Regions from separate parts of the Paenarthrobacter sp. E2MeOHC11 genome, predicted to be linked through region 2. Evidence: riboswitches for the same ligand, from Rfam matches in the RefSeq annotation. Region 2 holds a riboswitch; each other region holds the start of a gene.
The links. Region 2 has a riboswitch for S-adenosylmethionine ahead of ACSSVG_RS13100 (DUF1737 domain-containing protein). Riboswitches for the same ligand answer to the same signal wherever they lie in the genome.
Positions count from the first base shown of each region.

Region 1: another riboswitch for S-adenosylmethionine. It lies ahead of ACSSVG_RS04765 (hypothetical protein); the one in region 2 lies ahead of ACSSVG_RS13100 (DUF1737 domain-containing protein).
Region 3: another riboswitch for S-adenosylmethionine. It lies ahead of metX (homoserine O-acetyltransferase MetX); the one in region 2 lies ahead of ACSSVG_RS13100 (DUF1737 domain-containing protein).
Region 4: another riboswitch for S-adenosylmethionine. It lies ahead of ACSSVG_RS18315 (aminotransferase class V-fold PLP-dependent enzyme); the one in region 2 lies ahead of ACSSVG_RS13100 (DUF1737 domain-containing protein).

Region 1 covers NZ_CP196673.1:1,040,295-1,045,931, forward strand. The annotation lists gene ACSSVG_RS04750 (APC family permease) at 1-450, shown strand, start outside; gene ACSSVG_RS04755 (helix-turn-helix domain-containing protein) at 478-1,053, opposite strand; gene ACSSVG_RS04760 (sodium:solute symporter family protein) at 1,320-2,855, shown strand; SAM riboswitch class IV at 2,970-3,089, shown strand; gene ACSSVG_RS04765 (hypothetical protein) at 3,106-3,432, shown strand; gene ACSSVG_RS04770 (hypothetical protein) at 3,429-3,617, opposite strand; gene ACSSVG_RS04775 (VIT1/CCC1 transporter family protein) at 3,942-5,042, shown strand; gene ACSSVG_RS04780 (matrixin family metalloprotease) at 5,128-5,637, shown strand, end outside.
Region 2 covers NZ_CP196673.1:2,788,411-2,794,047, forward strand. The annotation lists gene ACSSVG_RS13075 (UDP-N-acetylglucosamine 1-carboxyvinyltransferase) at 1-40, shown strand, start outside; gene ACSSVG_RS13080 (glutamate--cysteine ligase 2) at 103-1,299, shown strand; gene ACSSVG_RS13085 (hypothetical protein) at 1,286-1,759, opposite strand; gene ACSSVG_RS13090 (O-succinylhomoserine sulfhydrylase) at 1,770-2,978, opposite strand; gene ACSSVG_RS13095 (rhodanese-like domain-containing protein) at 2,979-3,389, opposite strand; gene ACSSVG_RS13100 (DUF1737 domain-containing protein) at 3,386-3,652, opposite strand; SAM riboswitch class IV at 3,665-3,776, opposite strand; gene ACSSVG_RS13105 (SulP family inorganic anion transporter) at 3,863-5,566, opposite strand.
Region 3 covers NZ_CP196673.1:484,934-490,570, forward strand. The annotation lists gene ACSSVG_RS02255 (winged helix DNA-binding domain-containing protein) at 1-940, shown strand, start outside; gene ACSSVG_RS02260 (DUF2076 domain-containing protein) at 1,002-1,406, shown strand; gene metX (homoserine O-acetyltransferase MetX) at 1,429-2,550, opposite strand; SAM riboswitch class IV at 2,565-2,681, opposite strand; gene ACSSVG_RS02270 (bifunctional o-acetylhomoserine/o-acetylserine sulfhydrylase) at 2,845-4,161, opposite strand; gene ACSSVG_RS02275 (VOC family protein) at 4,388-5,026, shown strand; gene ACSSVG_RS02280 (CPBP family intramembrane glutamic endopeptidase) at 5,146-5,637, opposite strand, start outside.
Region 4 covers NZ_CP196673.1:3,938,417-3,944,053, reverse strand. The annotation lists gene aroA (3-phosphoshikimate 1-carboxyvinyltransferase) at 1-663, shown strand, start outside; gene rsgA (ribosome small subunit-dependent GTPase A) at 666-1,781, shown strand; gene hisN (histidinol-phosphatase) at 1,836-2,648, shown strand; SAM riboswitch class IV at 2,834-2,947, shown strand; gene ACSSVG_RS18315 (aminotransferase class V-fold PLP-dependent enzyme) at 2,980-4,389, shown strand; gene ACSSVG_RS18310 (class I SAM-dependent methyltransferase) at 4,504-5,328, shown strand; gene ACSSVG_RS18305 (metal-dependent transcriptional regulator) at 5,338-5,637, shown strand, end outside.

The sequences.
Region 1 (5,637 bases), 1.7 Mb from region 2:
ACGGCGAACGCTGCCGAAGGACCAGTGCGCATCATCGCCCACGAGCCCAAGCACCTCAGCGCAAGCCGCTACCGGGAGAAGCTCCAGCACGCCCAGCAGGCCAACCACCTTCCCGTTGACTGCGACGCCGTGTTCATCGAGGTCATTGTGGACGACAGCTCGGACTTCGAGCAGGAACTCCAGGTCGTAGGCAGGCAGCGGCACGGGTTCAAGATCCTGGAAGTGCACAGCAACAACGTGCCCAACACCGTAGCCGCAGTCCTGCTGCACATCCGCGACGTCACCGGGTTCATGCCGCACATCTACTTCCGCTGGACCGAGGGCAACCCGATCTCCAACCTCAGCAAGTTCCTGTTCTTCGGCGAAGGCGAGATCGCGCCTGTCACCCGTGAAGTGCTGAGGGAAGCCGAGCCGGACATCACCCGCCGGCCATGGGTGCACGTCGGCTAGCTGCCGCCCCCGCGCGTTGGCGCGAAACTAGCGGCTGGCCGCTGGAACCAGCACCCAGAGCACCTCGACGGTTTCGTCCGTGGGGTTGATCCAGGTATGCGGCTCGCGCCCCGGGAAGGAGAGGGTGTCCCCCTCTTCGAGGTCGTACTCCTCATTGGTCAGGATGAGCTTGATCCTGCCCTTGACCACGTGCAGGACGTCTACGTCGCAGTCCACGGCGTAAAGCTCGTTTTCACCGCGGCCCCGGGGCTCGATGGTTGCTTGCAGGATCTGGAGCCGCCGCTCCGAACGGGCGGTCAGTAAGCGCTCCACTATGCCCTGGCCACCCAGGGAGATGCGGGGACCGTCGTCGCGCTTGGTCAAGTGCGTCTCCGGGGCTGCGAACAAGTCCCCCACCGATACCGACAGGACCTGGCACAGGGTGACCAAGGAAGCGACCGACGGCGATGTCAGGTCGCGCTCCACACGGCTGAGGAAGCCCTTGGTCAGCCCGGTAGCGTCCGCCACTTGCTCGATGGTAAGGCGCTGCGCCTGCCGGGCTGCGCGGATTCTGGAACCGATGGCAACGGGAACATTGCTCGGTTCAACGGGTAGAGCCTTCATTCACGAACCTTTCAGGCCTGTCATGTGGCCCTGTCATTGGAGCAATAGTAGCCGGGAGACAGGCCAACAAGGCCAGAATCCGCGGAACCATGACCAAAGCATCTTGACTGTTACTCCGATCACAACATATCCTCATAGGCAACAAGTGTTGTCTGTGAGGCACACAACACATCCCCAATCTCCAATCATCAGCACAGAGACTTCGACGCTTCGCAGGAGTATCGTCGAAAACCCCAACCTCCGTGCATCAGCTCCAAGGACCTCTCATGGAATCTTCGGCTATTAACATCGCAATCGTGGTGGTGTACCTGCTCGCCATGCTGGCATTCGGCTGGTGGGGCAAGTCCCGCACCAAGAACAACAGCGACTTCCTGGTGGCCGGCCGCCGCCTGGGCCCCTTCCTTTACACCGGCACCATGGCCGCAGTGGTCCTCGGTGGCGCATCCACCGTGGGCGGCGTCGGCCTCGGCTACAAGTTCGGCATCTCCGGCATGTGGCTGGTTGTGGCAATCGGCTCGGGCGTGCTGCTGCTCAGCCTCCTGTTCGCAGGCACCATCCAGCGCCTGAAGATCTACACGGTCTCCCAGATGCTGAGCCTTCGCTACGGCAGCAAGGCCACGCAGACCTCCGGAATCGTGATGCTGGCGTACACGCTGATGCTGTGTGCCACGTCCACCGGCGCTTACGCCACCATCTTCGTGGTCCTCTTCGATTGGGAACGCTGGCTGGCCATCGCAGTTGGCGGCGCGATCGTGCTCGTCTACTCGACCATCGGCGGTATGTGGTCCATCACCCTGGCCGACCAGGTCCAGTTCATCATCAAGACCGTAGGCATCTTCTTCCTGATGCTCCCGTTCGTCATGAACGCAGCCGGCGGCATGGACGGCATCCGTGAGCGCCTCGACGCAAGCTTCTTCCAGATCGACGGCATTGGTGTCCAGACGATCATCACCTACTTCGTGGTGTACACGCTCGGCCTCCTGATCGGCCAGGACATCTGGCAGCGCGTCTTCACCGCCAAGACCCCCACCGTCGCACGCTGGGGCGGCGCCACCGCAGGTGTCTACTGCATCCTTTACGGCATCGCCGGGGCCCTGATCGGCCTGGCTGCCCGCGTAGCGCTCCCGGACATCGACGTCGCCAACCTCGGCAAGGACGTGGTTTACGCAGAGGTCGCAACACACATCCTGCCTGTCGGCATCGGCGGCCTGGTCATGGCCGCAGCTGTTGCAGCAATGATGTCCACCGCATCCGGAGCCCTGATTGCCGCGGCAACGGTGGCACGTGCAGACGTCGTCCCGTTCGTGGCCAGCTGGTTCGGCAAGACCATCAACACTGATGACACGGAGAACCCCGAGCACGACGTCAAGGCCAACCGCTACTGGGTACTTGGCCTCGGTATCGTAGCCGTGCTGATTTCCATGGCTGCGCAGGACGTGGTTGTCGCCCTCACCATCGCCTACGACATCCTGGTAGGTGGCCTCCTGGTGGCAATCCTGGGCGGCCTGGTGTGGAAGCGCGGCACGGGCATCGCCGCCGCGTGGTCCATGGCAGTGGGCTCGGTGCTGACGCTTGTCCTGCTGATCTTCTTCGCCGTTGGAGTCATTCCCAGCGCTGACGGCGTCTACGCCAACGAGCCGATCTACTTCGGCCTCGCGGCTTCCTTCATCGCCTACGTAGTGATCTCGCTGCTCACCCCGCCCACGGATCCCGCGGTTCGCGAAGCATGGGACAAGCGCGTCGCAGGTGCTGTCTCGGAAGAGCTGCCGCCGGAGGCCCACCCGGTCAGCAGCCACAAGTAAAAGTGCACGGCAAGTAACAGAGCAACGTTCGACGGCGGCGCCACCCCTTTTCGGGGAGGCGTCGCCGTTGTTTCGTCCCCTGGAAGAACGCCCGGTGGGGTAGGGTTGTCCCAGCTTCAAGAGATGTGGTGCCAAGCTCCGACTGGCCACACACCAACCCCATGTTCACGGGTGGTTCGGATGAGGAAGCGGCCCGTCCCGGACCAGAGACAACCGAGCGGGCAAGAGCACTCCACTGAGGAGCAGTCCCTTGCCGTACCAAGGCGATACCACCCAGGCATCCACGCCGGCCGCAAGTGCGCCGGCCACAGGAACCCCTGCCAAAACCGCAGCCCGCACGGTCACGGTGATTCCCGCCGTCGACCTTTTCCTGGGCACGGTGACCATCATCTCCAACGCCGGTACGGCGCGGTTTGGGCATCCCGAACCGCACTTGATCACCCGGGCCCTGACGCAGGCTGTCCGGCCGACGCAATGGTGTGCGGCCTCAAGGACCCTGACGGTGACCGTTGCCGCAGCCGGAAAGCGCGAGGGCGTGCAGCGGCACTTCCCTCTCTGCCCGTGGGTGCAGGCCTAGTTCCCTTCGTCCTCCTCGCGGAAGTCCTCGGTTTCATCGATCGGGACGACGCGTTCGTCGTCCTCCGGGGCGTCCACCTCTTCCACCCATGCTTCGTCCACTTCCTGGTCCTCGGCGTAGTCATAGGCTGGGTCCGACTCGATGGTCGCCCGCGGGTGGCTGGCGTGTGATTCGGTGGTGTCCATAATGCAACCTCCGTCTCGTGGGCCGGTCAAAGCCCGGTAACCGGAAAACGGGGAGCTCCCCGCTCCTGTCCTTCCATCTGAGCACCGCCTCAGTCGAGGGTCAAGGGTGCCCGGAATTACGGTGCGCCGAACATTCCAGTTGAGGAATACCAGCCAAAAATCCCCGCCAATAAGCGGTAGTGTGGGGCGTGCAATGGGGCCGAAACCACCCCACCCAGCACAGGAGAGAAAGTGCAACAGCACCAGGAATCCCCCGGTTCGTCGAGCCCGGCTCCGGACCCCGCCACCGAAAACACGGCCCCCGAAACAACGGCCGTCGACAGCATGGCCTCGAAAAACGATGCGGCATCCCCGTCATCCTCGGACATCCGCCGCTGGCGTCAGTATCTGGCCGATGAGCGCGCCGAGGCTGCCGTCTATCGCGAACTCGCCCAGAGGCGCGACGGCGAAGAACGCCAAATCCTCCTGGCCCTGGCCGAAGCCGAAGGGCGTCACGAGGCCCACTGGCTCAAGCTCCTGGGCGAGCACGCCGGAATGCCCAAGGCCGCCTCAACCCGCAGCCAGTTCCTGGGCTTCCTGGCCCGCAACTTCGGGTCGGTCTTTGTACTGGCCCTGGCCCAACGAGCCGAAGGCCGCTCCCCCTACGGCACCGAACCGGCGGCAACAGCAGCCATGGTGGCCGATGAGCAGATCCACGAAGAAGTGGTCCGGGGCCTGGCCACGCGTGGACGCAACAGGCTCTCCGGCACTTTCCGCGCTGCTGTCTTCGGCGCAAACGATGGCTTGGTCAGCAACCTTTCGCTGGTCATGGGCATGGCCGCAACCGGCGTGCCCAGCCCTGTCGTGCTGATGAGCGGCGTCGCAGGCCTGTTGGCCGGGGCGTTGTCCATGGGCGCCGGCGAGTACGTTTCCGTGCGCTCCCAGCGGGAATTGCTTAACGCCACGTTGCCCACTCAGGCCACGCTCACAGCAGCACCTTCGTTGGACATCGAGCACAACGAGCTGGTTCTTGTGTACTTGGCTCGGGGCATGACCCACGAAGCCGCCGAACACCGCGCCGCCGAACGCATGGGCGTCTTCAGCTGCGACTGCGACCCCAGCCTCTCCCTGCAGCCAGAGAAGCCGGCCACCGATGAGCACGAATCCGTCGGTTCGGCGTGGGGCGCCGCGTTGTCCAGCTTCTGCTTCTTCGCCTCGGGCGCCATCGTGCCCATCCTGCCGTTCATTTTCGGCATGACGGGTGTGGCTGCTTTGCTGGTAGCCGGCGTGCTGGTGGGCATCGCGCTCCTGGCGACCGGCGCCGTCGTGGGCTTGCTGTCCGGAACGTCGCCGCTGAGCCGCGGGTTGCGGCAACTCGCCATTGGTCTTGGAGCAGCGGCTGCCACCTATGGGCTGGGCCTGGTGTTCGGCGCAACGATCGTCTAGGTTTGGACGCCTCCCTCCGCAGCCCGTAATGTTGGTTCGTCCTCCGCGCTGCCCCGCGTGACCAGGGCGTGAGGAATGGAGAACCGTGGACTCGGAGCGGGAAACGCGTGCGCCAAAGCACCGACGTGCGGCAACTGCCTGGCGGGTCCTTCGCGGCCTCCTCATGGCCGGCATCGCCGCAGTGGTGGCCGTCCTGGTGAGCGGATTCCTGCACGGAGACCCCCGCATCACCGCACTTTTCCCCGGGGTCAGCGTCCCCGGCGCCCCGCAAAGCGGACAAAGCCAAACAAAACCTGCCCGTGCCGCCGACGCCCCGCCGCCGGGCGTTGACGAGGCGGACGCCCCTCTCGCCTCACCGCCGGCGCCCGGGACAGCGAACGATTCGTTCAAGTTCCTGGCCACCAACGACGACGGCACTCCCGTTGGCTATTCACCATGCCGGCCGCTGCACTACGTAGTGAACAACGCCTCCGCGCCGGAAGGCTCCGATGCGTTGCTGGAGGCTGCGATCGCCAAGGTATCCGCCGCTTCGGGAATCCAGTTCGTCAACGACGGCAGCACCGATGAGTTGCCCGTGGACCGCCGCGAACCATAC
Region 2 (5,637 bases):
GAACACCATCGGCGCGAAGATCGAGTACTTCCAGGACTAGGCTCCACCCGGTGGAGGCATGCAGGCCCTGTCCTCCACCGGCCGCCGGGCGCAGAATGGAGCATGCGGACTTTCGGGGTTGAGGAAGAGCTGCTCATCGTCGATCCTGTGACGGGCGAGCCCTTGGCCCTCGCGGATGCGCTGCTGGCAGGCCACGAAGAGCCCACAACCGCCACGGGCCTCAGCCACGAACTCAAGCTGGAGCAAATCGAAACCCAGACCCGTCCCTGCCACAGCTACACCGAGCTCCTGCAGCAGATCCACCGAGGCAGGGCAATGGCCAACGAGACCGCCCGCCAGCACGGAGCCCGGGTGGCCGCGATCGCCACGTCTCCCTTGGCCTCGAACACGCACACCACTCCTCATCCCCGCTATGCCGCGATGCTGGATCGCTTCGGGATCATTGCCACGGAACAACTGACGTGCGGATTCCATGTCCACACGTCAGTGGAGTCACCCGAGGAAGGCGTGGTGGTGCTGGACCACATCCGCGACAAACTTGCTGTGCTCACGGCCCTCACCGCCAACTCGCCGTACTGGCGCGGACTTCCTACAGGTTTCGACAGCTACCGCACGCAGGCATGGAACCGGTGGCCCACTTCCGGACCGTCGGCCATTTTCGGTTCGCTCACCGCCTATCGACGCATCGTGAAACGACTCCTGGAAACAGGCGTCATCCTGGATGAGGGCATGATCTACTTTGACGCCCGCATTTCCACGAACCACCCCACCGTGGAGGTCCGCGTGGCCGATGTCTGCCTCCGCGCCGAAGACGCGGCATTGATTGCCGTGCTGGTGCGGGCTTTGGTGGAGACGGCTTCTTTGGAAATGCTCGACGGAGTTGAGCCCACAGCGGTGCCCACGGCACTCCTGCGGATGGCGAGCTGGCAAGCCAGTAATTCAGGGCTGCGCGGAGATCTCCTGGACTTCGGTGATTTCCGTCCCCGGCCGGCGTCGGAGGTTGTGTGGGCGCTGGTGGACTACGTGAGCCCGGTCCTGGATGACCACAGCGAATTGGAGCTGGTCAAAGCGGGGATCTCGGCCTTGCTTGAACGAGGCAACGGGGCCCATGAGCAACGCGAAGCCGCGGTGCGTTACAACAAAAGGCAGCGGGACCGGCAAAGCCAGCCGGGCAGTCCGCCCACCAACCAAGCCTTGGCCGCCGTCGTCGGGCATGCTGCGAAGCTGACGGTGCGCGGCTGCGCCGCTGACGCGCGTAGGGAGCCGGCGCCCATGCTGACCCGGGTCAGGCGGCCCTAGGCTTGTCGGCTTCGGATTCCTCCCATGTCATCAGGTAGGCACCGGTCAGTCCCTCCACCAAGTAGAAGAAGAGCGGCGGGATGTCCTTCTTAGCTACCAGGATGGCGCCATAGACAGGTGCGCTGGCCGCGGCCGTGACACCGATCCACCGTTGGACGGGCAGGGAGAGAAGGCTCCCGCCGAGAGCTGCCAACGCCACAACGTGCAGCGCGGAGTACGTGAGGAACGGCGTGTTGGATCCCCGGCGGTAGGCGAGTCCCTCCGGGACTGCGACGGTTCCCACAGCGGTCAGGTGCTGCCCCGCAATCCAGCTGCGCTGGCTGGCTGTCAGCATGCGCAGGCGTTCGGCGTCGTCCGGGGTGATGTAGACGCGGGAGACCGGCGAGATTCCAACGAACCACACCACCGTGCCGGCAACGATGACCGCTCCGGCACGGCGATAGGGATGGTTCCCGCTCATGGCAGCAAGGCTAGACCTGTTTGAGGGCCTTCTCCAGATCCAGGATGAGGTCGTCCACGTCCTCCAGGCCCACAGACAAACGGACGACGCCGTCGCTGAGTCCAATGGCCGCGCGGCCCTCCGGACCCATGGCCCGGTGGGTGGTGGTGGCGGGGTGGGTGATGAGGGACTTGGAGTCGCCAAGGTTGTTGGAGATGTCGATGACGCGGAGGCCATCGAGCAGCGCGAACGCGGAATCCTTGGCAGAACGTCCCGCGGAAGGGAGCAGCTCGAACGTCAGCACCGTACCGCCGGCCTTCATCTGCTTCGCGGCCAGCTCGTATTGCGGGTGTGACTTCAACAGGGGGTACTTGACCCAGCTGATGGCGGGCTGCTGCTCAAGCCACTCCGCGATCTTCAAAGCGGACGCCGAGCTGTGGTTTACGCGCAGCCCGATGGTCTCCAGGCCTTTGGTGAGGACCCAGGCGTTGAAGGCGGAAAGCGAAGGACCGGTGTGTCGCATGAGCTGCTTGACCGGGCCATCGATGAATTCCTTGGTGCCCAGGATCGCGCCGCCGAGCACACGTCCCTGGCCATCGATGTGCTTGGTGCCGGAATAGACGATCACGTCCGCGCCCAGCTCACCGCAGCGCTGCAGCAGGGGAGTGGCAAAGACATTGTCGACGACGACCGTCGCCCCTGCGGCATGCGCCAGTTCGCTGACGGCAGCGATGTCGACGATCTCCTGCATGGGGTTGGACGGCGATTCGAAGAAGACCGCGGTGGTCGGTTCCGAGAGGGCCTCACGCCACTGGTCCAGGTCCGGGCCGTCCACAAAAACGGTCTCGACGCCCCACCGCGGGAGGATCTCGTTCAGGATCACGAAGCAGGATCCGAACAAGGAGCGGGCAGCAACAACGCGGTCACCGGCAGCCAACAGCGCACCCAAGGCGGTGAAGACTGCGGACATACCGGACGCGGTGGCGAAGCATGCCTCGGTTCCTTCGAGCAGGCGCAAGCGCTCCTGGAACGTGGCCACGGAAGGGTTGCCATAGCGGGAGTAGACGAAACGTTCGTCCTCACCGGTGAAGGCCCGTTCGGCAGCTGCGGCGGATTCGTAAACGAAGCCGGAGTTCAGGAACACGGGTTCGGCCGTTTCCTGGAAATTTGTGCGGTCAAGGCCGCCGCGGACGGCCTGGGTGTCAGGGCTCCAGCCGGCGGCGTCGGGATTGAACGTCACTTACTCGGTCCCCAGATTCGTCGGCAGGCCACGGTTCTTCCAACCATTGACCGTGCGCTCCCCGTAGCGGTCCGGTTCGCCTTCGAAGCCCTCAAGGACGTTGTAGGCAGTGAAACCGGCCTGCGTTGCAGCGATGGCGGCGGAGATTGAGCGCTGGCCCGAGCGGCAAATGAAGACGAGCTCCACGGTGTCGTCCTCGGGCGCCTGCTGCTGCAGGTCCTCGATGAAACGGGAATTGGGGATGCCGCCAGCGAGGTTCCACTGGATGAACAGGGGATCGTTCTCGGTTGCCTTGGTGTCCGGGATACCGATGTGGGCCCACTCGCCCTCGGTGCGTACATCCACCAGGATGGCGCCTTCTTCAAGCTTGGCCCACGCGTCCTGCGGGGTCAGGTCACCTGCGTAGCTCATGCGTGGCCCTCGAATGCTTCTTCGTCGTCGTAGTTCTCCAACTGGTCAACGGCGTTGGCGACGGCGGCATCCGCAGTGGCAATCGCGGCCGGAAGGACGACGGCCTGGGCAACGATGACGTCGGTGCCATTGAACGTGGCGGCCGGGCTGCCGTGGAGTACGTAGCCTTCTGCCAGCGAGTTGTGGATACGCTCACAGAAATCACGGGTATCCGGGCCTGTAATCAGGCGGTAAGAGAGTTTTTCTTCAGTGGGTTCAGGCATTGCTGTGCTCCTCAGTCACGCTTGCAGTTCGAGTTGTCGATACGCCGAGTAGTCACCTGAGGCACCCCGCCGGAGAGAGGGTTGCCGACCAGCAAGTCAGGGCTTTGCGCTGGTACTCATTACTCAAGAAAAACGTAACATCCGCGGGCGTCGGGCTGCACTTGCACGTACCTGCACCCTCGTCATGTTGCGTAATCGGAGAGGCTGGAGCTATTCGCGCCTGAGCGCGCGCACCGCGGCCCCGACAGTGGGGAAGAAATGGGCGGGTGTGAAACGGGCCGCTGTGCCCAAGCGGATCAACTTGTCCTTCACCGGTCCTTTGAGCTCGGCGAACACCAAGTCCACGCCTTTGCTTGCGAGCCATTCGTCCAGCGTGACCAGATCGTCCAGGGCTGTGGTGTCGATCCCGGTGATGGGCTCAGCGGCGAGGACGACGTGGGTAATGGGATGTTCGCCCTCGTCAGGGGATTCGTCCAGTTGCTCGCGAACGAAGGTTGCCAGGACCTGTCCGTTCCCGAAGAACAGGGGCGCATCGAAGCGCAAAATCAGGAGGCCGGGGATGCGTTCGGCACCAGGGTGCCTCTCGAGGTCGTGGTAGCCGGGCAGGCCTTCCTCGGAGCCGAGCTCTGTTCGATACGGGTCCCACGCCCTGCGTACGAAATCCAGGAGCGCCAAGGCTACGGCTACGACGATGCCCTGGAGAACGCCCACTGTGAGAACTCCCAGGAACGCGGCGAGCATTACTACGGATTCACTCCGGCTCAGGCTCAGGAGCCGCCGGACGCCTGTTGGATCGGCCAAGGCAATCGCCGCGGCAATCACGACGGCGGCCAGAGTTGCCGAAGGCAGATACGCGGTCACGCCCGGAGCCAACAGCATGAAGGCCAGCACCAGCACCGCTCCCACAACGCCGGTCATCTGGGACTTGGCACCAGCGTCCACGGCGACAGGGGTTCGGGAGGCGCTGCCGGAGATCGGGAATCCCCCCAGCAAGCCGGTGGCAGCATTGGCCGCCCCGAGCGCTGCCATCTCCCGGTTGCCGGACACCCGCTTGCCTTCCTTCGCGGCCAGGGTTTGGGACAGCACTCCCGTATCCGCGAAGACCATGAGCGCAATGCCGGCGGCGGCGGGCAGCAACGTTAACGCGTCTGCCCAGCCAATGCCGCCAAGCGCGGGCATCGGCAGGCCCTGGGGCAATTCCCCGGTGACCTTGACGTCGTCGTTGAGGCCCCAGACCGCCGTCGCAACGCAGGAGCCAACCACCGCCAGCAGGACGCCCGGAACCTTCCATTTCAGGACCCTTGGGACCCAGATCAATGCCAGCGAGGCCACGCCCAACAGCAGCGCGGTGATGTTGACCTCGCCGCCCAGCACCCCAGTGGTGACCTTCGCGAGCTTGTGCCAGATGTCGCCGTCGGCCTCTATCCCCAGGAACGCCGGCAGCTGCGAGAGCGCTACCAAAAGGGCGATCCCGTTGAGGTACCCAAGCCGGATCGGCTTGGACAGCAGGCCCGTGACTGCCCCGAGCTTCAAGGCTGAGCCCGCGAGCATGAAGGCACCCACCAGGACGGCCAAGAGTCCTGCCAATGCCACCGACTTGCCGCTGCTTCCCGCCGCCAGCGGCACAATCGCCGCGGCGATCAGCGGGGCCAGGGCCGAGTCGGGTCCCAGGACAAGGATGCGGGAAGGCCCTACGACGGCGTAGGCGAGCAACGGCACAACGGTCGCGTAGAGTCCGGTGACAGGTGGAAGCCCGGCTGCCTGCGCATAAGCCATCCCGGCGGGCACCAGCAGGGCAAACAGCGCGGCGCCGGCGATGATGTCATGCCGCAGCCATTCACGCTTGTAGCCCTTGAGGGCCCAGACGCTGGACAGCCTGTCTTTGGCCGAAGGGCGGGCGGTTGATGCACTCATACAGCGATCATTCCCGACGCCTCCTGTCTGCGGAACAAGGCGACCGCTGTATGTGGAAACCGGGACGGTCC
Region 3 (5,637 bases), 2.3 Mb from region 2:
GACGCATATCCTCCGGCCCACCTGGCATTTTGTGCACCGGGACGATCTCGGCTGGTTGATGGGGCTCTCGGCGGATCGGCTTCATCAGGGAAACAAGGGCATGTACCGCCAGACGGGTGTGGATGAGGAATCAGCGGCATTGAGTGGCCGTATCCTCGGTGAGGCCGTGGCGGACGGCGCCCATAAGACCCGCGAAGAGTTGGCCCAAGTACTGGGGCAAGCCGGCTTCCCCAGCAAGGGACTGGGATTTATCTACCATCTGATGCACGCGGAAATCAGCTGCACCCTGGTGAGCGGCACCCCCGTCCGCTCCGCCGGTGGCGCCCTGAAACAGACGTATGCACTGTTCCAGGAACGAGTGCCGGGTTTCGTTGGTACGTCCTCACTGACCGGGGACGCCCGCGAGCGCGCCTTGGGGCAACTGGCACTGAGGTACTTCAGCAGCCGCGGGCCGGCCACCATCAAAGACTGTTCCGTGTGGTCCGGTCTGACCATGAAAGATGTGAAGCTGGGCCTGCACGTGGCTGACGACCTGTCTCCCGGCAGCCTCGCGTCGGTGTCCTTTGACGGTCTCGGTTTTTACCTGGCCGCAGAGGAGGCGGAGGCCCTCTTGAGCGGTAGCGATTCTTCGCCTGCCGGGGATTCCGGGCTCCCCCGCGTCGACCTCATTCAGTGTTACGACGAATACGTCATGGGCTACTCGCAGTCCCGGCATTACCTGGGCGGGACTGCTCCATATTTCCCCGAGGACAACGGACCCCTGCACGTGGTCTTGCTGGACGGCAGACTGGCCGGTTGGTGGCGTCATGGCTTTTCCGGCGGGGCTTGTGAGTTGGACGTGCGCATGAACCGGCCGGCAACGCCGGAGCAGCAGGCCGCACTTGAGGCCGAGGCGGAGCGCTACGGCCGGTTCCTGGGAATGGAGACCAAGCTGGTGTGACGTCGCCGAGTCGATTTCAGCAGCAGGGCTAAGCTGGGAGAAGACCTAGGAGGCCTGCACTGTGAACAATCTGATCTTCTGGATCATCGTCTGCTCGTGGCTGATCCCACTCGGGATCCGTATGTACAACCGCTCCCGGGCGCGTCGGATCCAGCATGGCGACTTCCGCGGCCCCGGGTACCCGCAGCAGAACCTGCCGGGTCCGGGCTATCCCCCACAGAACTTCCCGCAACAGAATTACCCCGGCTACCCATCCGAGCCGGTCGTCGTCCGCCCCGCGGATGCGCCACCGCAGGCCGGGCCGCCGTCGAGCCCTTCATCCCCTGCGCCGTTCCCGGCATCCAGCGGTTCCGAGCCGCAGGGCTACCGGGCACGGAAGCTGTCAGAACTGGACGCGAAGTTCAGCAACGGCGAGATCGCCATGGAGGACTACATGAAGCAGCGCGCCGACATCATGAACGGCTAAGCCGTTTGATACGTCCGGAGGCTTAGGCGAAGAACGCCTGGCGAAGTTGGCTTGAAAGCTGCCCGATTTCGGTGAGGAACCCGTCGTGGCCAATGGGTGCCTCAATGACCTGTACCGGCACGTCGCCCGGGAGCGCAGCAGCCAATTCACGCGATTGCGCCGGGAAGTAGAGCCTGTCGCTGTCCACTGCCGCTACGAAAAACTCAGCTGTGGTCCGCGACAACGACGCTTCCAGCGAGCCGCGGCCACGCGTGACGTCATGGGACATGAGGGCCTCGGTGATGGCGATATAGCTGTTGGCATCAAAACGGCGCACCAGCTTTGTCCCTTGGTGGTCCAAATAGCTTTCCACCTGGTAGCGGCCACGCTCCCCCAACACCGCGGCAGCAAGCGGTGTCTCCTGGTGCTGGGCTTGCCGGCCAAAGCGGAAATCCAGCTCCAGTGCTGAGCGGTAGGTGATGTGGGCGATGCGCCGGGCCAGCGCGAGACCGTGCTCGGGCGCAGAGCCGCCGTAGTAGTCGCCGTTGTTGAAGTTCGGGTCCTGCCTGATCGCCAAAGTCTGGGCTTGCGCGAAGGCAATCTGCTCGGCCGTGCTGTAGGCGCCCACCGAGATGACGGCGCAGCGTTTGACGCGGTCCGGGAATGTCACGGCCCACTCGAGTGCCCGGGCGCCGCCCATCGAACCGCCCAACACAGCATGCCAGGCATCGATACCCAGGGCATCAGCCAGTCGCGCTTCGGCCTCCGTGCTGTCGCGCAGGGTGATCAAGGGGAAACGTGAGCCCCAGGGCTTGCCGTCCGGCGCTTCCGACGATGGTCCGGTACTCCCATAGCAGCCACCCACGATGTTGATGGAGATGACGAAGAACTTGTCGGTGTCGATGGTGGCACCAGGCCCCACCAGCTGCTCCCACCAGCCTTCTTCGTCAGTGGCTCCACGGGCGACATGCGTGCTGCCCGTGAGCGCATGCTCGATGAGCACGGCGTTGGACGCGTCCGCGTTCAGCCGGCCCCAGGTTTCATACGCCAGGACAACGTCCGGAAGGAGTCCGCCGGCTTCAAGTTCCAGCGGTCCGATCCCGGCATACTTGACGGTTCCGTCTTCTTCTCCGGATTTTGGAAGGGCTGTAGCAGTAATGGTCATTCCTTTGACACCTATCCTCGCGCTTGCCCGTCGCCTTGCGTGCGAACAGGCCAGGTCTTCACCCGGGGCACCCCACCGCGGAGGAGGGTTGCCGGCCAGCAAGCCGGGGCTGTGTGCTGGCACTCATGACCTAATACGAAGAGTCTAGGAAATGCAGGGCGGTTCTGGCGAAGAATGTGACAACAGTGTGACGGTTTGGGCCAGCTTCATTCACGAAGAAGCACCCGGAAGTGCCGCCCGGCGAATAATCGTCGGCGCGGGCGGCGTTCCCGGCGGAGGTGATGAGCCCGGGCGTCAGGCGCCCTTGGCAGCCCTGAATCCGGCTTCGAGGTCGGCGATGATGTCATCGACGTGCTCAATGCCTACGGACAAGCGGACCAGGCCGGGATTGACGCCGGCAGCGACCTGCTGTTCCACCGTCAGCTGGCTGTGAGTGGTGGACGCCGGGTGGATGACCAGGGAACGGACGTCGCCAATGTTGGCGACATGGGAGTGCAGTTCCAATCCGTCCACGAAGCGCTTGCCGGCGTCCACGCCGCCCTTGATGTTGAAGGCAACAATTGCGCCGGTGCCCTTGGGGCCATACTTTCGGCCGCGGTCGTACCACGGGCTGGACGGCAGGCCCGCATAGGCCACCGATTCGACGTCGTCGTGGCTTTCAAGCCACTGGGCAACCTTGGTGGCGTTCGCTACGTGGCGTTCCACGCGCAGGCTCAACGTCTCCAGGCCCTGGGCAATGAGGAAGGCATTGAACGGGGACACAGCCGAGCCAAGGTCGCGAAGCAACTGGACGCGGGCCTTCAGGATGTAGGAAAGGTTGGCACCCAGCGCGCCGTCCTTGCCCAAGTCCCGGGCGTAGACGAGTCCGTTGTAGCTCGGGTCCGGCGTGTTGAAGCCAGGGAAACGCTCCGGGTCCTTGCCGAAGTCGAAGTTGCCGGAGTCCACGATCACTCCGGCGATTGCGGAGCCATGGCCACCCAGGTACTTTGTTGCGGAATGGACCACGATGTCCGCGCCCCACTCGATGGGTCGGATGAGGTACGGCGTGGACAGGGTGTTATCGACGATCAGGGGCACACCGGCCTCATGTGCCGTACGGGCGATGCCTTCGATATCCAGCACATCCTGGCGGGGATTGGAAACCACTTCGCCGAAGAACAGCTTGGTGTTCGGCTGGACAGCGTCACGCCATTGGTCCAGGTTGTCAGGATCCCCGACGAACGTGACCGAGATACCAAACTTCTTCAGCGTGTGCGCCAGCAGGTTGTAGGTACCGCCATACAGGCTGGGGCTCGCTACGATGTGGTCCCCCGCCTCGGCGATGTTCAGGATGGCGAATGTCTCGGCAGCCTGGCCGGAGCTGAGCAAGAGTGCGCCCAGTCCGCCTTCAAGGCTCGCAACCCGCTGCTCCACAGCATCCTGCGTCGGGTTGCCGATCCGGGTATAGATGGGTGCGAGTTCGGCCAGGGCAAAGCGGTTGGCGGCACTTTCGGCGCTGGGGAACACGAAGGAAGTGGTCTGGTAGATCGGCAGCGACCGCGCGCCTGTGGCGGAGTCGGGCTCCTGGCCTGCGTGGATCTGGCGGGTTTCGAAAGACCATCCTTGGGACATGGAGTTCTCCTCTTCATAACGCATGGGTTTGGCGGGAATGTGGTGCGATGTGAGCTGGGGCCAGTCTAGGAACTGTCCGGAGGCTAGGACAGCTTTGTGACGCCGGTGGAATCTTTCGGTCTTTTCGCGTCCCTCCATGACGCCCACCGTCACGGTTTATACACATCCCACCTTAGTTAGGCTTGACTTAGCTGAGACCCCGATCACAAAGTGCCAAGATGAAGCCATGCGCATGGATCACGTCTCTTACGCCTGTGAACGAGATGGCCTTTTGGCCACTACCGAACGAATTTCCGCGGCATTGGGAGTGGACGCTGTCCGGGGCGGAGTGCACCCGCGCTTCGGTACCCGGAACATGATCATTCCCCTTGCGGATAACAAGTACCTTGAAGTGGTGGAGGTCCTGGACCACCCTGCTTCAGACAAAGCACCATTTGGCCAAGCAGTTCGTGCACGCTCAGCTGCCGGAGGAGGGTGGATGGGCTGGTGCGTCGCTGTTGAGGACCTCGCCCCGTTCGAAGACCGGCTTGGCCGCTCCGCTGTTCCGGGCAACCGCAAGTTCCCGGACGGCCGCGAACTGGTGTGGCAGCAAATCGGAATCCTCGGCTTGATCGCCGATCCCCAGGTCCCGTACCTGCTCAAGTGGGAGGGCGACCCGGCACTGCACCCGTCCAGGATTTACGAGAGCGACGTCAAGATGTCCAGCCTCACCATTGCAGGCTCGGCCGAACGCGTCACCGAGTGGTTGGGCGAGCCGGTGGAAAAGCCGCTTGAGGACGTTGCGGTCCAGTGGATGGCCCCGCACGGGACCCCCGGCATCCTGGCCGTCACCTTCGAAACCGCCTCCGGGGCCGTCACCATCTGACAGCCCCCTCCATCCGGGCCAGTCCCGGGACCGGTCAACCATGTCCGGTAAAACTTCGGCCGCCATCAGCGGGTGCCAAGGACGTCACCCACCGATGGCGGCCGGATAATTTTAAGGCCCTATCCCAAGCCAACCGCCTTACCGAACAGGCTGAAGCCAACAAACGCCACGATATCGAGCAAGGCGTGGGCAATCACCAACGGCATCACCCGCTTGGTTTTGGTGTAGATCCACGCGAACACCAGCCCCATGACCACATTGCCGATGAACGGCCCGAAGCCCTGGTACAGGTGGTAGCTGCCCCGCAGGACGGCACTGACAACGATGGCTACCGGCATGCTCCAGCCGAACTTGCCGAAGCGGTCCATGAGGTAACCCACCACGATCACTTCTTCGACGATTGCGTGCCGGATGGCCGAGAGGACCAGCACCGGCACGGTCCACCAGTAGGCGTCCAGCCCGCTGGGCACGATGGCCGTGGTGATTCCGAGGGCCCGCCCGGCCGCGTAAAGACCCAGCGATGGAATACCGATAGCCGCCGCCAGTCCCAAACCCTGAATCAGGTCTTTCCCGGGGCGGGCAAAATTGAAGCCAAGCCGGGCGAAGGCCGA
Region 4 (5,637 bases), 1.2 Mb from region 2:
GTCGGAGTCTCCGTGGACGACTCCGTGCCCAACCATTGGCGGGTCTCCCCCGGCTCCATCAAGGCCTTTGACCAACGGATCGAACAGGATCTTTCAAATGCGGGGCCGTTCCTGGCCGCAGCGTTGGCCACGCAGGGAACCGTCCGCATCCCCAACTGGCCGGCCAGCACCACCCAGGTCGGCGATATGTGGAGGACGATCCTCGCCACTATGGGGGCCGAGGTCACCTTGGCGGACGGGACCCTTACCGTGACCGGCGGGCCGGCGATCCTCGGAGCCGACTTCGACGAAACCAGCGAACTCGCTCCCACTGTTGCGGCCTTGTGCGCTCTTGCCGCAAGCCCCTCGCGGCTGACGGGCATTGCCCATCTCCGTGGTCACGAAACGGACCGGCTTGCTGCGCTTGTCGCTGAGATCAACGCTCTGGGTGGAGACTCCGAAGAAACTGCCGATGGCTTGATTATCCGCCCCGCGGCCTTGCACGGCGGTGTGGTGCACAGCTACGCCGACCACCGCATGGCCACTGCGGGTGCCATCCTCGGACTCGCGGTCGAAGGCGTCCACGTGGAAGATATCGCCACGACGTCAAAGACCATGCCGGAGTTCCCTGAAATCTGGGCAAGTATGCTCGAATCCGCCGGCACGGACGAGGCCAGCAACTGACCATGGGCCGCGATGCACGCTCCTGGGACGAATCCGACGTCCGGATCCGCCCCAACAAAAAAGGATCAAGGCCCCGGACCAAGGACCGGCCAAGCCATGATGACGCCATTATTGGCCGGATCATCACCGTGGACCGCGGGCGCTACAGGGCCATTGTGGACGAAGATTCCGCGGATGAACGCGTCATTATCGCCGCCCGCGCCCGTGAACTGCGGCGGAACCCCGTGGTCCCCGGCGATTTCGTCGCCTTGGTTGGTGATGTCTCCGGCGCCCCGGACACGCTTGCAAGGCTGGTCCGTGTTGAAGAACGCCGCACCCTGCTGCGTCGCAGCGCCGACGACACTGACCCCATCGAACGGGTGGTTGTGGCCAACGCCGATCAGCTGGTGGTGGTTGTTGCTGCCGCCAACCCCGAACCGCGCACCGGGTTCATCGACCGCGCCTTGGTGGCAGCGTACGACGCCGGCATAGAGCCGCTGCTGCTCATCACCAAAGCGGACGTCAAGGATCCGGCGGAATTGCTCGCCAACTACCTCAGCCTGGACTTCCCCGTGATCATCAGCCGCACAGCGGACACTGAAGCCAGCGGTATTGACGCGCGTTCGGATGACGGATTATCAGCACGTTTGGACAGGGACGCCGTGGCCCAGCTGCGCTCCCACCTCGGCGGCAAGGTGACCGTCATGCTCGGCCACTCAGGCGTCGGCAAATCCACCATGGTCAATGCTTTGACAGGGGCGGAACGAGCCACGGGCGGCGTCAATGCCGTGACGGGCCGTGGACGGCATACCTCGTCGTCTGCCTTGGCCCTGAAACTTGCCGATGCCCCGTCCGGCAGCTGGATCATCGACACCCCCGGCATCCGCTCCTTTGGTCTTGCGCACGTGGATCCGGACCGGATCCTGCATTCGTTCCCTGACCTTGAGCCCGGCACGGAAGCCTGCGAGCGTGGCTGCAAGCATGACGCCACAGCCATCAATTGCGGGCTGGATCCCTGGGTGAACGAAGGCCATGCAGGGCCCTCCGGTGTGGCCCGGCTGGCTTCCTTGCGCCGCCTGCTGGGTGCGGACCCCCGGCTTGAAGCCAAAGAGGCCAAGGAACTGGGCACCGTCAACTGATCCTTACGGCGCCACGTCCCCACCGCAGCTAATGATTCAGGATAGTTTGGTGGCATGACCCATCCCGTTTCCACCTACAACGATGACCTGCGCCTTGCCCACGTCCTCGCTGATTCAGTCGACGCCCAGACCATGGACCGCTTCAAGGCACTGGACCTGCAGATCGAAACCAAGCCAGACCTCACACCAGTCACCGATGCCGACAAGGCCGCTGAGGAAGCAATCAGGGGTCAGCTGTCCCGCTCCCGGCCGAGGGACGCCGTCCTGGGCGAGGAGTTTGGCAGCAGCGGCCATGGCTCACGGCGTTGGATCATAGATCCCATTGACGGGACCAAGAACTTCGTCCGCGGCGTGCCGGTCTGGGCAACGTTGATCGCCCTCGTTGACGAGGGAGAACCTGTTGTCGGCGTCGTCAGCGCACCGGCATTGGGCAAGCGCTGGTGGGCGGCCAAGGACATGGGCGCCTACATGGGCCGCTCCCTCGCGTCCGCTACGCGCCTGAAGGTCTCGAACGTTTCCCGGTTGGCCGACGCTTCGATGTCGTATTCAAGCCTGTCCGGGTGGAAGCAGCGAGGAAACCTCGACGAGTTCATGGGGCTCACCGAAGACATCTGGCGAACCCGAGCCTACGGTGACTTCTGGTCCTACTGCCTGGTGGCCGAAGGCGCCGTGGACATCGCCTGCGAGCCGGAGTTGAACCTCTACGACATGGCAGCACTCGTCCCGATCGTTACCGAGGCCGGTGGCCGTTTTACTTCCTTGGAAGGCGAAGACGGCCCCTTCGGCGGCAACGCCCTGGCCACCAACTCGATCCTGCACTCCGAGGTCCTCAAACGGCTCAACCCGGGGCTGGACGACCTCCTCTGAGGCACAGTTGCGGGCGGTCGCGGTCGCGCGCGTTTTCCGAATTTTCGACGGCGGATTCCCCCTTTTGGGGGTGTCCGTCGTTTTTTCTTCGCCGGATGCCCTGATTCTGCCACCGACGTAACAAAGCGCTTAACAATGCGAATCAGCTTTGGAGCGGTCCCGGGCAGTGCCCTAACCTTTTTACAGGTCACGAGTGCCAGCGCTAAACCCCGGTTTGCTGGCCGGCAACCCTCCATTCGCGGTGGGGTGCCCCGGGTGACGACCCGGCCGGTCCGGAACGGATGCGGCAAGCGCGGATCCCCCTATGGGGGTCCCTCTTGAGTGAGGTCCCATGAGCACTGTCACGTTCGACTCAAACATCATTCCTTCTCTTGCCGAAGAAACCCCGGCGCAGGCTGCCGCCGCTTCAAGGCCGCTCTCCGCAGTCACGGGTGCAGAGTTACAGGCTCCGCTGATCCAGGGCGGGCACGTTCGGTACGCCAACCTCGATTACGGAGCATCGGCGCCTGCCCTGACCATCGTTTCTGCATACCTCAACGAAGTCCTGCCGTACTATGCGAGCGTTCACCGCGGTGCGGGTTATGCGTCCCAAATCAGCACGTCTGTCTACGAAAATTCGCGGAACATCGTCCGTGAATTCGTCGGAGGACGCCCCGACGACTCCGTGATCTTCACCCGTAACACCACCGACTCCTTGAATCTTCTCGCGGGATGCCTCCCGCAGGTTGACAGCCTACCGACGGGCGAAGTCCTGTATTTGGACATCGAACACCACGCCAACCTCCTTCCATGGCAGGGTGTCCCGCACCGCAGCGTCGTCGCAGCGTCTACCTTGACAGCAACATTGGACAGGCTCCGCACGGAGTTGGCCCAGGGCGGAGTAAGCCTGCTTGCCGTGACAGGTGCCTCGAACGTCACCGGCGAAATCCTTCCCATCGCGCAACTAGCTTCCCTGGCCCACGAATACGGCGCCCGTATCGTGGTGGACGCGGCCCAGCTCGCACCGCACCGCCGGATCAACATCACCGAGGCGGACGTCGACTACATCGTCTTCTCCGGACACAAGCTGTACGCACCGTTCGGCGCTGGTGTCGTGGTTGGTCGCCCGGATTGGCTCGACGCCGGAACGCCGCACCTGGCCGGCGGCGGGGCCGTCCGTGAAGCCCGCCTGGACTCCGTCAGCTGGGCAACCGGTCCCGCCCGCCACGAGGGTGGCTCGCCCAACGTCCTGGGTGCGGCAACCCTCGCCCGCGCCACGCAGGTCCTCGCCGGACTGGACCAAGAGGCGTGGCACGCCCATGAAGCAGCCATCCGCTCCTACCTGGTGGACGGCCTGGAGGCCATCGATGGCGTGACCGTCCACCGGATCTTCAGCGACTCCGAAGACACCATTGGCGTCGTCAATTTCTCCGTGGAAGGATTCGACGCCGGGTTGGTCGCCGCGTATCTGGCGGCGGAGCACGGCGTTGGTCTCCGGGACGGACGCTTCTGCGCCCACCCCCTGCTCAAGCGGCTCGGCCTGCCCTCAGGCTCCTTGCGTGCCAGCTTTGGCGTCGGCTCCCGGTTGGAGGACGCCACGAGGCTGCTGGCAGGCATCGATGAACTCAAGCGCAACGGGCTGGGTTGGGACTACGTGGTGGACGAGGGCCGCTGGGTACCTGCCAATGACCACCGAACCTACCCGGAATGGGCTCCCAACACACCCGGCACTGCCGGCGCTGCTCCCTGCACCGTGGACTAGAACCCCACCGTGGACCAGGGACGCGGCTAACCCCGAGATCCAAGCTCTCCCGCTGCTGCGGTAAATTCGTAGGGTATATTTTTGGCGACCCTGTGAAGGAGTCTTTGCGTGGCATTGCGTTCTCCGGCTCCATCAAACGGACAGCCCGGCATTCCCGGACCGGCTGGACCGCGCGGTCCGAAACTCCATGCCAAACGTCGGCAAGAACTCGGCCAGAGCTTTCAAGACGGCGGTGAGCACTATGATCGCGTGCGGCCCGGCTACCCCGCAGACTCCCTGACGTGGCTCCTTCCCGATAGAGCAGAGACAGCTGCGGACATTGGAGCAGGTACCGGAAAGTTCACTGCCCTCCTCCTCGAACGCGGACTTGAGGTGGCCGCCGTCGATCCTTCCACTGACATGTTGGAACAACTGCGGAAGAGCTATCCGCAGGTCAGCGCAGTGGAGGGTACGGCCGAGGCAACTGGGCTGGCGGACTCAGCATTCGACGTCGTCAGCGTTGCCCAGGCCTGGCACTGGTGCGACTCCCTCCCCGCCAGCACCGAAATCTCCCGGATCCTGCGCCCGCAGGGAATCCTGGGACTGATCTGGAACCAGTTGGATACGTCGGTTCCGTGGGTCCACAGGCTTTCGCGCATCATGCACGCCGGAGATGTCCACAAACCTGGCTTCCGGCCTGCCATCGGTCCGGAGTTCGCCGGGTTGCAGAGCCACCTCACGGCGTGGGCGGACCCCACCACGCCCGAAGAGATCATGGAGCTGACCAAGTCGCGCAGCTACTACCTCCGGGCCGACGAAGCAACGCGGGCGAAAGTCATGGGAAACCTCGAGTGGTATCTGTACCACCACCTTGCGCACGCGCCAGGGGGGACCGTCCAGTTGCCCTACGTGACGCAAACCTGGCGGGCGGTCAAGGTTCACCGCGCCCTGCCACGGTAGGCTTGGGTTGTGAAGACCAGTACGCCCTCCTCCTCGATCGAGGACTACGTCAAGGTCATCTACTCCTACACGGAGTGGCAAGACAAGCCGATTACGTCCTCCCAGCTTGCCCAGCGCCTGGGTGTGGCCAACTCGTCAGTGTCTGAGATGGTCCGCAAGCTAAAGGACCAAGGCTTGGTGGACCACCAGCCCTACAGCGCCATCAGGTTGACTCCCGAAGGCATGCGCCTTGCCCTCTCCATGGTCCGACGACACCGCCTTATTGAGAGTTACTTGGTGGAAGAACTCGGGTACAGCTGGGACGAGGTC